One region of the Brevibacillus gelatini genome, then DNA from elsewhere that is predicted to be linked to it. Evidence: a T-box and tRNA genes for the amino acid it is inferred to sense, from the RefSeq annotation. Region 1 holds a T-box; the other holds one or more tRNA genes.
The links. The T-box of region 1 lies ahead of ileS (isoleucine--tRNA ligase). A T-box ahead of a tRNA ligase gene usually reads a tRNA of that ligase, here a tRNA-Ile.
Positions count from the first base shown of each region.

Region 2: it has a tRNA-Ile gene. The T-box ahead of ileS (isoleucine--tRNA ligase) is inferred to sense a tRNA for this amino acid. The anticodon was not compared.

Region 1 is NZ_CP154342.1:2,907,201-2,915,047, reverse strand. It holds gene AAFJ72_RS14000 (YggS family pyridoxal phosphate-dependent enzyme) at 1-283, shown strand, start outside; gene AAFJ72_RS13995 (cell division protein SepF) at 333-758, shown strand; gene AAFJ72_RS13990 (YggT family protein) at 788-1,051, shown strand; gene AAFJ72_RS13985 (RNA-binding protein) at 1,062-1,835, shown strand; gene AAFJ72_RS13980 (DivIVA domain-containing protein) at 1,935-2,420, shown strand; T-box leader at 2,492-2,755, shown strand; gene ileS (isoleucine--tRNA ligase) at 2,805-5,591, shown strand; gene AAFJ72_RS13970 (YncE family protein) at 5,778-6,854, shown strand; gene AAFJ72_RS13965 (TraR/DksA C4-type zinc finger protein) at 6,946-7,707, shown strand; gene AAFJ72_RS13960 (mandelate racemase/muconate lactonizing enzyme family protein) at 7,715-7,847, shown strand, end outside.
Region 2 is NZ_CP154342.1:3,060,386-3,068,232, forward strand. It holds gene AAFJ72_RS14760 (DEAD/DEAH box helicase family protein) at 1-1,526, opposite strand, end outside; gene AAFJ72_RS14765 (nucleoside triphosphate pyrophosphohydrolase) at 1,526-1,849, opposite strand; gene AAFJ72_RS14770 (HIT family protein) at 1,863-2,267, opposite strand; gene AAFJ72_RS14775 (DUF2357 domain-containing protein) at 2,308-3,063, opposite strand; gene AAFJ72_RS14780 (hypothetical protein) at 3,219-4,064, shown strand; one part of gene AAFJ72_RS14785 (IS5 family transposase) at 4,106-5,074, opposite strand; one part of gene AAFJ72_RS14785 (IS5 family transposase) at 5,077-5,574, opposite strand; gene AAFJ72_RS14790 (hypothetical protein) at 5,686-5,973, opposite strand; tRNA gene AAFJ72_RS14795 (tRNA-Val) at 6,088-6,163, opposite strand; tRNA gene AAFJ72_RS14800 (tRNA-Ile) at 6,213-6,289, opposite strand; gene AAFJ72_RS14805 (phosphatidylglycerophosphatase A family protein) at 7,328-7,847, opposite strand, start outside.

The DNA.
Region 1 (7,847 bases):
GCTTAGTCCCAACGATGTATTGGCTTTTTTGCGTGAAACCAGTAATATGAAACATATAAAGATCGTCGGATTAATGACGATGGCGCCTGTTGTCGAAGATCAGGAGGAGGCGCGCCCGGTATTTCGCGGCCTCTGCGAGTGGAAGGCGCGGATCAATGAATGCGCGTTCCCGCATGCTCACATAGAAGAATTGTCGATGGGCATGTCGAGTGATTTTGAAGTGGCGATTGAAGAGGGAGCTACATATATTCGTTTGGGTTCTGTCTTGGTCAAGCCCGAATAGGGCAAAAAACGACAGATGCGACAACGAGCAGGAGAGGAGGCAGCAGCGTATGGGTGTGATGAACAAATTGATGGGGTTTCTGGGGTTGGATAACGAGGAATACGTCGAGGAAACCACGGTAGAAGAGGAACGGGAAGAATACGATTCCGGCAATAAAAAGCAACAGCCCTTCAGCCGGGCGAATAACGTGGTGCCGTTCCAGGCGCGGGAAAAGGAGGGAATCCGCTTGATTCTCTGTGAACCCCGTCATTACAGCGATGCACAGGACATCGCCGATAACCTTCGCCATCGCAGACCGGTAGTCGTCAATCTGCATCGGGTGGAAAAGGATCAGGCGAAGCGGATTATCGACTTTTTGAGCGGGACCGTCTACGCATTGAATGGCGACATTCAAAAAGTGGGCGATACGATTTTTGTGTGCACGCCTGACCACGTAGACATTCAAGGCACGATCTCCAGTGTCATGGAAGAGTAACGGATTAACAAGATAAAAAGGGTGAGCCGATGGCATACTTGTTTACCATAATTCGATTTGCCTTTGAGGTATATCAATACATGATTATCGCCTACATTCTGATGTCATGGGTGCCGCAGATGCGGGCGACGGGCATCGGACAACTGCTGGAGAGACTGGTAGAGCCTTATTTGGCTCCGTTTCGCCGGTTTATTCCCACACTCGGCTTCATTGATGTTTCGCCTATCGTCGCGTTGATTGCCCTTCGTTTTGCCGAGTACGGTCTGGTCAGCATTCTGGAAAAACTGATGTAGGACGAGTGTTATGAGCGTATTCGATCATTTTGCAAAAGAAGAACGTCCCTTTGTGGAGCGGGCGCTGGAAATGCTGACGCTGGCAGAGCGTAAGCAGACCATGCGCCTTACTGATTTTGTGGACCCCCGGCAGTGGCACATTATGAAAAGTCTTACGTCGCAAGTGCGCGATGTGAAAATTTCCGCGAGCGGCGGCTATGAAGGAGCCGAGCGGATGCGCGTCCTCATTCATCCGGAGTACATGGAAGCGGAGCCGGAGGACTTCCGGCTTGCCCTTTTGGCGATCAAGGCAGACCAACGCTTTCACACCCTGGAGCATCGCGACGTAATGGGAGCGCTCCTGCACGCAGGCTTGAAGCGGGAAAAGTTCGGCGACATGCTGACAGACGTCGGGACATGCTATGCGATTGTGGCCGAGGAAGTTGCCGATTTTGTCTGCACGCAGGTGACGCACATTCACCGAACCCCGGTGCAGATTGAACGCGTGGCGTGGGAGTCGTTTACTCCGCCTGCTCCCCGTTTTGCCGAAAAAACGATTACCGTGCCTTCGCCGCGAATCGATGCGGTAATCGGGGAAGTGCACAATATGTCACGGGCCAAGGCGCTGGTGCCGATTCGTGCGGGCAAAGTCAAGGTCAACTGGAGGGTCACGGAAGACCCTTCGACGCAGTTGCAGCAAGGCGATATGGTGTCGCTCGCCGGATACGGGCGGTTTAAAATTTTGCAGATAGCCGGCCCGACGCGCAGCGGAAGACTGCGCATGATTGTCGGACTGGTTACATAAAATGAACCAGGACGCAAAAAAATGTAAGAAAAGGCAGGAAACCATACCGAATCTGTCGAAAGCATAAGTACGAATTATCGGGAAAAGTGGGGGGTTCATGTGCCATTAACGCCATTGGATATACACAATAAAGAATTCAGCACAGGCTTTCGCGGCTACAACATTGACGAAGTGAACGAATTTCTCGATCAGGTTATCAAAGACTTTGAGCTTCTGATTAAAGAGAAAAAGGAAATGGAAGAACGGATCGCCATCCTCAATGAGCGTGTGGACCACTATAAGAGCCTGGAAGAAAACTTGAGCAAATCGATTCTGGTAGCCCAGGAGACGGCGGAGGACGTCAAGTCCAATGCCCGCAAGGAAGCACAACTGATCCTGAAGGAAGCCGAGAAAAACGCCGACCGGATTGTCAACGAAGCCTTGGCGAAGTCCCGCAAGATCGCGATTGAAATTGAAGAATTGAAAAAACGCGCGTCCGTGTACCGCATGCGCTTCCGCACACTTTTGGAGGCCCAACTGGAAATGCTGGAGCACGGAGCATGGGACGACATCGAGCAGGCGGATTCTGCGGTAGCTGTTGAATAAAATATTGACGTTGTGCCGATGATGGTACTATAATGGAAAACAACTTTGTCGAAAAAATCAATCCATATGATGACTAGACGATGAACGGGAAGAGTACGTGGAACCGCACTGTCAAAGAGAGTCGGGAACAGGTGAAAACCCGACCAGTTGCCTCCGCCGAAAATCACCCGGGAGTTCAACATCCGAAAGCTTCGCTGCACTGTTGTTGTGGCAGGCAAGTAAGTGAGCGCGTCATTCCCGTTACGAATGAACGAGTGGAACAAATCCCGCGACACGCTTGACGACGGGTTTGTTCAATCAGGGTGGTACCACGGGAGCCTTTTCTCGTCCCTTTTTGGGGATGAGAGAAGGCTTTTATTTATTTTTTAGGAGTGAAAAAAGGCTATGGACTACAGCAAAACGTTATCGCTACCCAAAACCGACTTCCCGATGCGCGGAAACTTGCCGACCCGCGAGCCGCAAATCCAGGAGAAATGGGAAGAGCAAAACATTTATCAACAAGTGCTTGCCCGCACCGAAGGACGTCCTCCATTCGTGCTGCATGATGGCCCTCCTTACGCCAACGGAGACATCCATATCGGGCACGCGCTGAACAAAATTCTCAAGGACTTCATCGTTCGTTACAAGTCCATGGCAGGCTTCCACGCACCGTACATCCCAGGCTGGGATACGCACGGCTTGCCGATCGAGCAGGCGATTATCAATGCGCAAGGGCTGGATCGCCGCAGCATCGAGGTGAATGACTTCCGCAAGCGCTGCGAAGAGTACGCCTGGTCCTACATTGATAAGCAGCGCGATCAGTTCAAGCGTCTGGGTGTTCGCGGCGACTGGGAAAATCCGTATGTCACGCTTTTGCCTGAGTACGAAGCCCACCAAGTTCGCGTTTTCGGCGAGATGGCGAAAAAAGGCTACATTTACAAAGGACTCCGCTGTGTCTACTGGTCCCCGTCTTCCGAGACGGCACTGGCTGATGCGGAAATCGAATACAAGGACAAGCGCTCTCCTTCCATCTACGTCAGCTTCCAGGTCGTAGACGGCAAAGGCAAGCTCGATACCGATACAGGCGTTGTCATCTGGACGACCACCCCTTGGACGATCCCGGCGAACCTGGCAATCTCTTTGCATCCTGAGCTGGAGTACAGCGTCATCAAAGCAGACGGCCGCAAATTCCTCGTGGCAAACGGCCTCATCGAAGCAGCGAGCAAGGAAATCGGCTGGGAAAGTGTGGAAATTCTCGCCAGCTTCAAAGGTCAGGAGCTGGAGGGCGTAGTGACCAAGCATCCATTCTACGACCGCACATCGCCGCTGATTTTGGGCGAGCACGTCACACTGGATGCCGGTACAGGCTGCGTGCATACGGCTCCTGGTCACGGGGAAGACGACTTTGTGATCGGACAAAAATACAATCTCGGCGTGCTTTGCCCGGTTGACCACGAAGGAAAAATGACCAGTGAAGCGCCTGGTTTTGAAGGTCTTTTCTACGAGGATGCCAACAAGGTTGTCACCGAGAAGCTGAATGAAAACGGAGCGCTTCTGAAGCTGAGCTTCTTCACGCACTCCTACCCGCACGACTGGCGGACGAAAAAGCCGGTCATCTACCGTGCGACAGAGCAATGGTTTGCTTCCATCGACGGCTTCCGCGAGCAAATGCTCGAAGCGATCAAGAACGTGAAGTGGATTCCGCATTGGGGCGAAACCCGTCTGGCGAACATGATCGCAGACCGCGGCGACTGGTGCATTTCCCGTCAGCGCGTCTGGGGCGTGCCGATTCCGATTTTCTATTGCAAGTCGTGCAATGAGCCGATCATCAACGACACGACGATCAACCACATTGCCGAGCTGTTCCGCCAAGAAGGCTCCGCTGCCTGGTTTGCCCGTGAAGCAAACGAGCTGATTCCGGAAGGGCTTGCTTGCAGCAAGTGCGGCTGCACAGAATTCCGCAAAGAAACAGACATCATGGACGTATGGTTTGACTCCGGATCTTCGCATCAGGCTGTTCTGTGCGAGCGCGGTCTTCCATGGCCAGCTGACATGTACCTGGAAGGTTCCGACCAGTATCGCGGCTGGTTCAACTCTTCCCTGTCCACAGGTGTTGCCGTCTACGGCACAGCGCCGTACAAGGCGGTACTGAGCCACGGCTTTGCTCTCGACGGAGAAGGCCGCAAAATGTCCAAGTCGCTCGGCAACGTGGTTGTACCGCAGCAAGTGATCGACAAGCTGGGTGCCGACATCTTGCGCCTGTGGGTAGCATCGGTTGACTATCAGGCAGACGTGCGCATTTCCGATGCGATTCTGAACCAGATCGCCGAAGTGTACCGCAAAATCCGCAACACGTTCCGCTTCCTGCTGGGCAACCTCGATGGATTCGATCCGGCGAAAGACCGCGTAGCGTATGAGCAACTGGGCGAGCTGGATCGTTATGTGCTGGCAAAAGCAGCGAAGGTCGTGCAGCGTTCCCGCAAGGCGTATGATGAATACCAGTTCCATACCGTTTTCCATGCGGTGCATAACTTCTGCGTAATCGACCTGTCTGCTTTCTATCTGGACATCTGCAAAGACCGTCTGTATGTCGAAGCGCCTGACAACCCAAAACGCCGCGCTGCCCAAACCGTCATGTACGATTGCCTGCTCAGCCTGGTGAAGCTGGTAGCGCCGCTTCTGCCGCATACCGCCGACGAAGTATGGTCCTTCATCCCGGGCGTTGCCGAGCCAAGCGTGCAGCTGACCGACATGCCAGAAGGCGACGAGCAGCATTTAAGCTTCGCTGCGGAAGCGGAAAGCAAATGGGACGCGTTCCTCGCTGTCCGCGACGAAGTGCTCAAAGCGATGGAAGAGGCACGCCGCAACAAAGTGTTCGGCAACTCTGTAGACGCGAAGCTGGCACTCTATCCGCAAACAGAGGAAGTAGCAAAAGTGTTGGCAGCCATGAACGATCTCGCTGATTTGTTCATCGTCGCCCACGTCGATCTGCACGCTCACGGCGAAGCAGCTCCGGCTGAAGCAGCACAGCTCGAAGGCATCGCAGTCGTCGTTTCTGCGGCTGACGGCCAAAAGTGCGAACGCTGCCGTGTCGTAAAGCAGGACGTAGGCGCTCGCGAAGCGCATCCAACGATTTGCGTACGCTGCGCAGACATCGTGGAGCAGCATTATGCGCATGTAGCTGAATCGTAATTTCAGACGTTGTTATCAAAACCTGTCATTCCTGATGAATGGCAGGTTTTTTGTGTAAAAAGTGGAATTTAATGGATGGCACGTCTCCTTGATCGTGGGACGATTGTCGGCGCTGGGGACCGGAAAAGTTTTTGCTGCGGGCAGTAGACTATGTCCGTTTTTACGTATGATTGGAGGGGTATCCGGATGAAAAAATACTTGGTGTTTCTGTTGGTAATCCTTCTTTTGTCAACGGCTTGTCAGACGGTGAATGAATTACCTTTGAAAAAGGAAACACCGCATTTAGCTGTTATTAAACAGACGGGTAAAGCAAACATTGTTATCTTGAATAAAGACTACAAGGTAGTGGAAGAAAAGAAAATCGGTCACTTTCTCATCGATGGGCAGGTGGATGGGCAGACGTTGTACGCTATTGATCCCGGAATTGAGCAGCCATTGAAAAACTTGTATGCTGTGAACGTCCATGATCTCTCATATCAAACGCTAGCCTTGCCCTACATTCCCCACAAAATATTTATTCATGATCGGGTTGCCTATATCGCTACATCTTCGGTCTCAAAAGCCGGCTTTCCGTTTATGCTCGTCGATTTGGATTCTTTTTCGCTCATCGACACGTTTACGGTTCCGGGAGCTGTCCGTTCCTTCATCCCCGTAGAGAATGGAATCACGCTTTATGTCAATACGGGAGGATCGCACAATTATGGTCCGTATGCCAAAAAAATTCGCGTGGGGAAGCGGACAGCCGGAAAATACGCCATCCTGGAAACGATAGAAACGCCGCAAGAGCTTCCGCCTAACGATGTCATTTGGTATCAGAAAAAAAATATCGCGGTCTACGCGGGATTCGCCAAAGGGCCAAAGCCGAGATGGGTAAAGCAGCCAGAAGCCTATACAAGTAAAATGAAAGTGCTGGACCCAAAGACAGGTTCCTCTTTGCAGGAAATCGATCTGGACGAGTCGTTCCCCCAGCAGATTGTGCGCAAGGGCGACCTGGCTTTTATCAATCATTACACGGATTTGGATATGACCGGGGAGATGATTACCGTCTTCGACCTGAAAACAATGAAGCAGGTAGACAAAATTCGCTCGGAAACCCCGTCTTTTATTGCCTTGGATGGCTCCCATCTTGTTGTTGCGAATTATGTGCCGGGAACGGTGAGTGTGATTGATACGCAGAAGCGAAAGCAAATACAGCATGTTACGGTCGGTGAGCGGCCGTCAAAAGTGTTGGTGATTCCAGATCATGAAACAGCCCTTCGCTGACAGGGCTGTTTTTTGTGCGCGGGTTCGGTTATTTCCCGCCTGCAAAGCCATACTACCAGTTGAGGAAACAAAACCAAAGGTGGTGGCTGACGTGAACCCAAACATGCTGGCCAGCTTCAGGGAAAAGCTGCTTGCTGAGAAAAAAGAACTCGAAGAGCGCGTCCAGGATCATTACGGCATGCGCGAGCCGATGACGACCTCTTTGCAGGAACTCTCCATGTACGATAACCATCCGGCCGACATCGGCAGCGAGATGTTTGAACGGGAAAAGGACCTTGCCCTCGACAGCCTCGACCGCGAGACTTTAAAAGAAATCGAACAGGCGCTGGCCCGCATGGAAGAAGGCACATACGGGCTGTGTACCGTCTGTGGCCAGCCGATACCTGTCGAGCGACTCGAAGCTTTGCCCCAGGCGCAAACGTGCAAGGAGCACGCTCCTGCGCCAAATGTGAACGAATCCCGTCCGATTGAGGAACAATTTTTGCAGCCGCCGTTTGGCCGCACGTCGCTGGACGAAAAGGAAGGGCAAAACGGCTTTGACGGGGAAGACGCATGGCAAATCGTCGAGTCGTGGGGCACATCCAGCACGCCTTTTTCCTTCCAGGACAACGATAAAGCCGACTATGGCGAAATGTACATCGAAAGCGATGAGCCGGAAGGGTACGTCGAAGCCGTCGAAGAAATCGGCTACACCGATATTGACGGGTACCACGGTGCAGACAGCGTTCATTTCATGCGCAGTGAAACATACGAAGACTACATGGACAATGGCGAAGGAAAAGGCAACTTTCTCTCCTACGACGAGTATGCGTCGCAAATCGACCCGCGTGAGGGACGAGATGGCGTGGAATGACCGCAGTCTGCTGATTGAACGCGTCGAGACTTATCCGCTGCTGCACCGCTTGAAAGAAGCCTACGGCGATGCGAACGGCTACAAGCGCTACCGCAGTACGTACCTCATCCGCATCATTACGAAAGCCGGGATTGATGGCT
Region 2 (7,847 bases), 150 kb from region 1:
GTTCCCTCATTAAAAAGATCGACGGTAAAAATGACTTCTAGCTCTCCTTTTTCCATCTGGCGAATCGCCTCTGATCGTGGCATTTCCCTCGTCTTGGAGTGGAGGCTAAGCGCCCGAACACCTTTATCATGAAAAAATTTACTCAAGAAATCTGCCTGACGGATCGAGGAGCAAAATGCAAGGGTTCTGGTTTGCTTATGCTTGCTCCAGGCTGCAAATATTTTTGCTGCCATTTCTTCTTTAAGTTGAGCGTGCAACAGCTCTTCTTCATCATAGCGAGTGCCCAACCAGGAAATTTGGGAATAATCCGTATCGTCATACACACCATAGTACCGAAACGGAGCCAACCATCCACGCTGTACCGCTTCAATAAAATCGAGCTGAAAGGCAACATTTCCATCACAGATGGCGTATACGTCTTTCCCGTCTGCCCGATATGGCGTCGCCGTGATTCCCAGCAAGAAGGTAGGTTGGAAATAATCAAGTACACGCCTGTATGAGTTCGCCGCAGCATGGTGAAACTCGTCCACGATAATCAGGTCAAACTCGTCAGGGTGAAACATTTCCAGATGTCGCTTCATGCTTAGCGTGTAGATGGAGGCAAAGACGGAATCCGCTTTATTTTCCTTTGACTGACCGTCATAGACCCCGCAGGTTCGTTCCGGCAATACTTCCATAAAGGAACGACGCGCCTGGTATAGCAGTTCTTCTCTATGGGCGATAAAGAGAATCCTGTTAAAGTTCCTTGCAAAAAAAGCAGCCAAATACGTTTTTCCCAGTCCGGTAGCCATGACCACCATCGCTTTGTCATAGCCCTCACTCATCGTTTTCTCCAACTCTTCAAGAGCGATTTGCTGGGCTGGTCGAGGTACAATACCGCCATAGGAAGCGATCTCTTCTTTCAGCAGGAAGGAATCCTGTTTTGCGGCATACTCGAATGCCGGCATGGTTAGTTCAATCTCTTCCGTTTCTGTCCACGTTTTCACAAGTGAGGGATGAAGCCGGTGATACTCATCATACTCCTTTGCATAATACAGACAGGTCTCGCTGTTCAAGGGAACCGTCTGCTCATGGTAAAACAGGTGCATGAATCTGGTTTGTGCTTCTTCAAATGTCGTGGGTGCGGCCTTGGCCTGCATCGCCAGATTCCACTCGACACCATAGGTAAATGCCGAACGAGACAGATTCGATGAACCAACAATGAAAACTCCATCGTTGTCTTCATATTGGAGAAGATACGCTTTGGGATGAAAAGCTGTTCCACCGCTACGCCACAGGCGTACTTCTATACGTGGGTCAATCTCAAGCAGTGCCTGCAACGCATCAGGTTGCGTCACATACAGGTAATCTCCAGCTAGCACCTTTACTTCTGCTCCACGTTCGACTGCCTCTTTCAAATACAGCTCAAGCAGGCGAACACCGGAGTACATGACAAAGGAGGTCAGTATGTAAATGGAGGAAGCTTTCTTCATCTCCCTCGCCATTTCTGTGAGTAGATTTTCCGTAATAAGTCTGACTTCTGCCATTAATCTTCTACCTCATGAAGGAACAGCTTCCTCTCAAAGCCTCCCCGCTTATCCGCTTTGGATCTGCGAATCTCTTCCAGATCCCTTGGGGATGCTCCGTGAACACGGGCTAGCGCATAGACGACTTCCAACAAATCGGCCAGTTCTTCCAGACTATCCTGATCGGATTGGGCAGTATTGTACTCATCAAGCTCTTCCTGGCACTTTTCGCGGAGTTTGACCACGTATTCATCATCCGATAATACGCTGGTCGTATATCGTTTACCCGTTGCTGCGATGATTTCTGGTATACGGTCTCGGATCAATTTGTTGTAGATCGGCATAGTAAATTCTCCTTTAGGGATAAGGTACCAGATTGGGGATTGCTTTGCGAATCCCCCCACGCGGATCTTCCATGTCGCCCTTGTAACGGGGAATCAAGTGTATGTGCAGATGCATCACGGTTTGTCCGCCGTACTCCCCAACATTGACGCCAATGTTGTAGCCGTCGGGGGCGTATTTTCGATCAAGCAGTTCTTTTCCTGTCTTGATGAGTTCATGAATGGCCATGATCTCTTCATCTGTAGCAGCAAAGTAAGTGGCAACATGACGTTTGGGTACGATCAACAAATGGCCTTGTTGAACAGGGTATTTATCATAAAATGCAATGGCTTTGTCGTTTTCCAGGATGATTTCAAGAGATTGTGTACGACAGAATGGGCAGGGGAAGTCTTTGTTGTCCGTATGAATCTGCATAGTCATTTTTTACATCCTCTTCCTCTGTTAAAGGTAAAGATTTTCTTCAATTTACTTCCAGTATTTTATTCACCACATTGGTTAACTCTTTCATGTTCCCAGGCAAAACTCCGATTGCTCCAATTCCCGATCGTCTGCTTTGGTCCTGAGGATCGACGTAGTACTCATAGGAACCTTCGACCTCGGAAGGAAACAGCACCCATGCACTCCTTGTTCCGATGATTGCATCCTTGTACGTGTGCATTTTATCGATATCTTCTTTTTTTACAAATCGGCTGCAGCCATCTTCATCCGAACTTACCGCGTACTTGAATTTGGCATCAAAATGATACCAATGATTCCGCCAATGCAAGCTGATGTCCGGCCGATAACTTTGGGAATAGGAGCCTTCTCTTCCTGTTCTTTGGCCGACAAACGTCTTATTATAATATACATCCAGACTTTCTTGCCTGATAAGAAACGTTACCTTCAGACCATCGCGCAGCACATGAATACCATCTTCGTTAAATTCCCGTTTAAAGGTGATTGGTCGGAAACCGGATATCTCCTTTATCGCATCGATGATACTGAAATAACACCAGTATTCGAAAAGAGTAGCGATGTTCCTACCCTCAATCATCGCGATTAAATCTTGGTATGGAAGCGGATAATTCGAACCCAGTAAACTTTCCTGATAAAACGAATACCACTGACGGTAGCCGTACTTGTTTTGTAGTACCGTAGAAGTTGCCGGAATGTACTGCAAATCACCGACATCGAATAACCATGCTGTGTCCAGCATATCCTCGAAAGCTCGCTGCATCTCTAAATTATCTCTTTTCATGTGAAGATGGCCAAAAAACAACTTTCTTGACAAGCAATATAAATTAATTTTTCTTAAGTATTTACTAATCACCCACTGGTAAATTATGCTATTCTTGAGTTAGTTTCAAAGTTATTGCTAAGGAGAATATGCTAATGGCTAAAATTAGACTGTCTTCTTTTCGTCCAGAAAATAAATTTAGAGAATATATAAGTGCTGAAGTCCTATATCAAATGAGAGAAACTAACCATCTAATGTACAGAAAGATATTTCGTGCTCATCTTTATTGTCCTATTTTGGATTGTAAAGCAAGATTGAGACATCACCGTCCCAAGAATGGATTAGGAAATGCATATTTTTCAACATGGCCAAAAGATGAGCATAAAAAAGGATGTTCATATGCATTTGAAAGAACCCCTGGCGGCGGCGTAACAATCGTTGAAGATACTGACGAACCAAACAATGTAATTGTCATAAATAAAAAACGTGCTAAAGACATAATGAAAAGAGCATTAGCTAAAAAAGATAGCGCAAGGACTGAATCAGCAGAAAAGACAGATGGACAAAATCCCAAGGAAGCGAACCGAAGTAAACAAGATCCAAATATTAGTCAAGTAGTTTCGTTTGATGAAAACGGTGTTAATTCTGGGAAGAAACGCAATGTAGTTCGGTATGTAACGGTCGATGATTTATCTGACGCTTTGCTAGGTAAGCTCGTATGTGTGACTGGAAACCTTAGCTCGATTAGATTCGGTAAAGATTACGGCTACTTAAACGCTAATGACTCTAAAAACAACGATGTCTTCTCTGTGGTGTTTAACGAGAGATTTAGTGTAGAGTTTCCAGGTGATTTTCATAGGTTATCTCGAATTACCAAGGATGAATTCTCACTTTTCTGCTCAATAGGAAACTTAACTAAATCAAAGGCGGGTAAGTATCAAGTCTATCCGGAAACCCCCTGGCTTATTGGACTTTTCGAGTCTATAAACTATTTTGTGTAAACTCCTAACCTTCTAAATAGGGGCTGCTGAACATTTTGTCTCTAGGTCCATTGAGGCTGGCGGCTTAGATTCAACAGTAGTCTGAAAATCGGCAAAAAGAGAACACGTAGCTTGCGTTCGAGATTCATGACAAGCAGTTGCAAGGCGATCACGGTTTCACTTGTCTCCCGAAGGCGTGCTCGAATACGCCCCAGTCCGTAGGAGCGTTTGCCTTCTCCAAATTTCCCTTCGATTGCGTTGCGTGCCGAGGCATCCTGCCGTGCCTGGTTGCGATCTTGCTCCTCGTCTTTCTTTGGACGCCCTAAGCTCGGGCCGCTCAGCCGTATGCCGTTTTGCTTGCAAAAGCGAAGGTTTTCCCGGTTTCGGTAGATTTGGTCGGCAAGAATTGCTTCGGGATAGCAACCATATCGTTGGACGTACGCCTCTACGGCCGCTTTCAATGTCATGCTTTCATTGAAGTTATCCCAGGACAGCTTCTCCATCCGAGCGTAACCATCCACCAGACTGATCGCTATCTTGGCCCCAAACTCAACGGATGCGTTCACTTTCCCGCGTACAATCGGACGTACATGAGGCTGAGAAAGACTGACGATGCGATCTTCTACCGAGTGGCTACGTTTGTTGTACATCTCCTGCTGTTGGCGGTACAGTTCGGATATGACGAGCAATTGCCGATACTGCCAAGGACTCAGTTGATTCAAGCTGGTTTTCTCTGCAAGCATTTTGATGATGCGAAGATTTCGGGAGACATAGCGAAGCTGCTTCCCAATCGCTTTCCGAACGGCTTTGGCACCAGCCCGGCGTTTCTTGGCGATCTCGAGGTAACGTTTACGGGCGGTGTGGCGATAGGTTCTTGGCTTTTTCGTCTCTCCGATGTAAGGCTCGTGCAGCACATCAATGATCGCTTCGAGCTTTTCCCGTGCCTCGTTCAGCAATTTCAGGTCGGTCGGATACGAGATGTCCGCTGGTGCGCAGGTCGCATCAAGCATGAGTGTTCCTTTATTTTCACTTGCTCATCACTAGCCTGAGCAGAGCAGGCATGAGAAGTTTTGTCCTTCTTCGAAGGACCCGAAGGGTCGTTCTTGTCATCTTCTTTCTCACGTGCTGCTTCTTCCTCCAGAATCCATTCATTGATTTGCGTGACAACGTCTGCACCCAATCGTTTGCGAAAATGAGTCATGAGCGAATGATGAAAGGGTGGTTTATCCTGAAAACCGGGTAGCCCGAGGAAGTATTGGTAGTACAGGTTTTCCGTGATCTGTTGCACCGTCTCTCGATCATCGAGCTGCATGCGCTCCTGAATGTACAAAGCCCCCAAAGCCATACGGACAGACAAGGGGATTTGACCACGCATCGATTTCTTGAATGACTTCGCGTATTTTTCTTCCGCTCGCCACCACGGGATGATGGCGGCTAGTTGAACCCAACGATTGTCTTTATTCAATTTGCCACCGAACGGCAAGAAAAAATCTTCGAATAACTGTAGCTGGCTTTCGGGGATACGATACATGATCGGCTCACTCCACGTGCACGGTTTTTGGTGAAAAGATCGTATTTTCCATGCACCTAATTTCGATCCGAGAGCACGTAAACCCTTGTAAATTCTAAGGAATTTGATTGTTCAGCAAGCCCTAGTTACATTTCGCACATCTCGTCCAATGCCGCGGCTATCTAAATAATCTGTGAGAAACTTATAATTCTCTCTATAACTTTTTAACGTCCTCTCTTTACTTCCCTCAGCCACTTTCGCGTAATAAAACCTTTCAAACATCAAATCGAGTGAGAAATCCGATTTAACAGAAAAACGATCAAGTTTAGTTGTTTTCCGCCCTTTACGCTTGTCCATCGCGCCCATAAACGCAAAAACGCCCCTTTCCGTTTGATGCGGAATAGGAGCGTATGGGTTCACGACCAGTCCTCGTTCGACCTTCCGCGACCACCGACACCTTGCGTCACAGTTTCCGGTACGTCCAGCGGTCATTCGGTCGGGCAAAAACGTTGATATGGCGCGGTTTTTACGTTATGGTGATCCGGACTGGGTTCGAACCAGCGACCCCCACCCTGTCAAGATGGTGCTCTCCCAACTGAGCTACCGGATCGTGAGATATGTATGTGATCTTGAACCAAGCAACTTATGTACTCGCTTAATGGTGGGCCCTGTAGGACTCGAACCTACGACCAATCGGTTATGAGCCGACCGCTCTGACCAACTGAGCTAAGGGCCCGAATCGCTCCGGACGTCGATCACATTTATTACTATACAGCATCCCGAGATGGATTTCAAGAGGAAATGAATAATTTCTTGTAATTTTTTTCACTCCTACGAAAACCCCACGAAAAACCGCGTAAAATCAGGCTTTTGGCGTGCTATTCTCCCTCCCAAAAACAAGAACTTGCACACACACTTTTGAAAAAATCTCGCTAAAAACCAAAAAGTTCTTCGAAAAACCATTCACCAGCCTGAGCCTTTTAGGCTAATGCCCAAGCTTTCAGTTAAGGCTTTCAGTTGAATTACTCGTTGAGGTATTGATTAGATATTGGTTGAGCTACTGGTTAAGTTACTCAGTTGGTTACTAGCTGGTTACTCAATTGAGTCCTTCAGTTGATGTATTCAGCAAAGCGTTCCGTGTGATTATCGACTGAGAAAACTTTCCGTGAGGCTACCAACTGCGATTTCCAATGGAGCTTTCCAAATGAGCTTTCCAAATGAGCTTTCCGATTGTGCTTTCCAGTTGAGCTTTTGGCAACAGTGATGACAACAGTTGTCATCAATACAAAAGAAGCGACTTTCCAAAAAGTCCCAATAAGCAAAATCACCAAAACGCAACATTGGTTTATTAGGGCTATTGAATTTCAAAAGAGGGCATCTCTAAGTCATTAAAGCGACTTTTGAGACAGCCCCGTCGAGTAAGCAAGTAAGCAAGCAAGTAAGCAAGTAATCGAACAAGCAAATAAATGAAATACACCCCACCCCCTCCCCCCCCAAAACAAAAGCCATCCCCCCGCCGCTACTCTCCCCACCCTCCGGCTCCGCCCACCCAAACAGCAGCGAACCCAAGCATGGAAACAGCACCAACGAAAAAATGACTCTCGCTCATCCAACACAATATCTTTTCCCACAGCTTCCGTGGCAAACGGAAAAACAGCAAATCAGAAAAAACTTCGGCAAATAAACGCCTCACACTACCTACTTAAATAGATAGCTACAATACATAGATAGCTAACAATTCAGGCCATTACATCCCACAGCCTTCCCTGCTACCCTACCCTGCTTGCTCCGTCCCTTTTCCTTCGTCCTCCACGCGCAGCTCCGTTTTCAACGCTTCTCCTTCCGAGCGCTCCAGCTCCGCTTCCTGCTCATCCCGCATGCGATGGGCCATCCGGCTGGAGGCGTTTGCTGCCACACTTGCGACCAGGTCGTCGAGGAATGTGTGTACGCGGCCTTCTGACGACTTGGTATCCAGTTTTTTGATGACGCCGACTTTATGTTTGTCCAGATGCCCGAAGGTGGTGACGGCGATGCTGCCGTATCCGAAGACCGATCCCAAAGCCAGCGTCTCGTCGCAGCCGAACAGGCCTTCGTCTGTGGCGATGATCGACTGGAGCGGTTCGGACAAAAGCCCTTTTTCCGCCAGCGTATCCAACTCAATGCCCACCAGAATAGCGTGCTGCATTTCCCTTTTTTCCAGGACAGCTTTCACACTCTCGATGCACGGCTCCATGGTCAGGCCGGGATGGTACGGAGACTGCATGAGATAAACGATCTCCGCGATGTCCTCCACC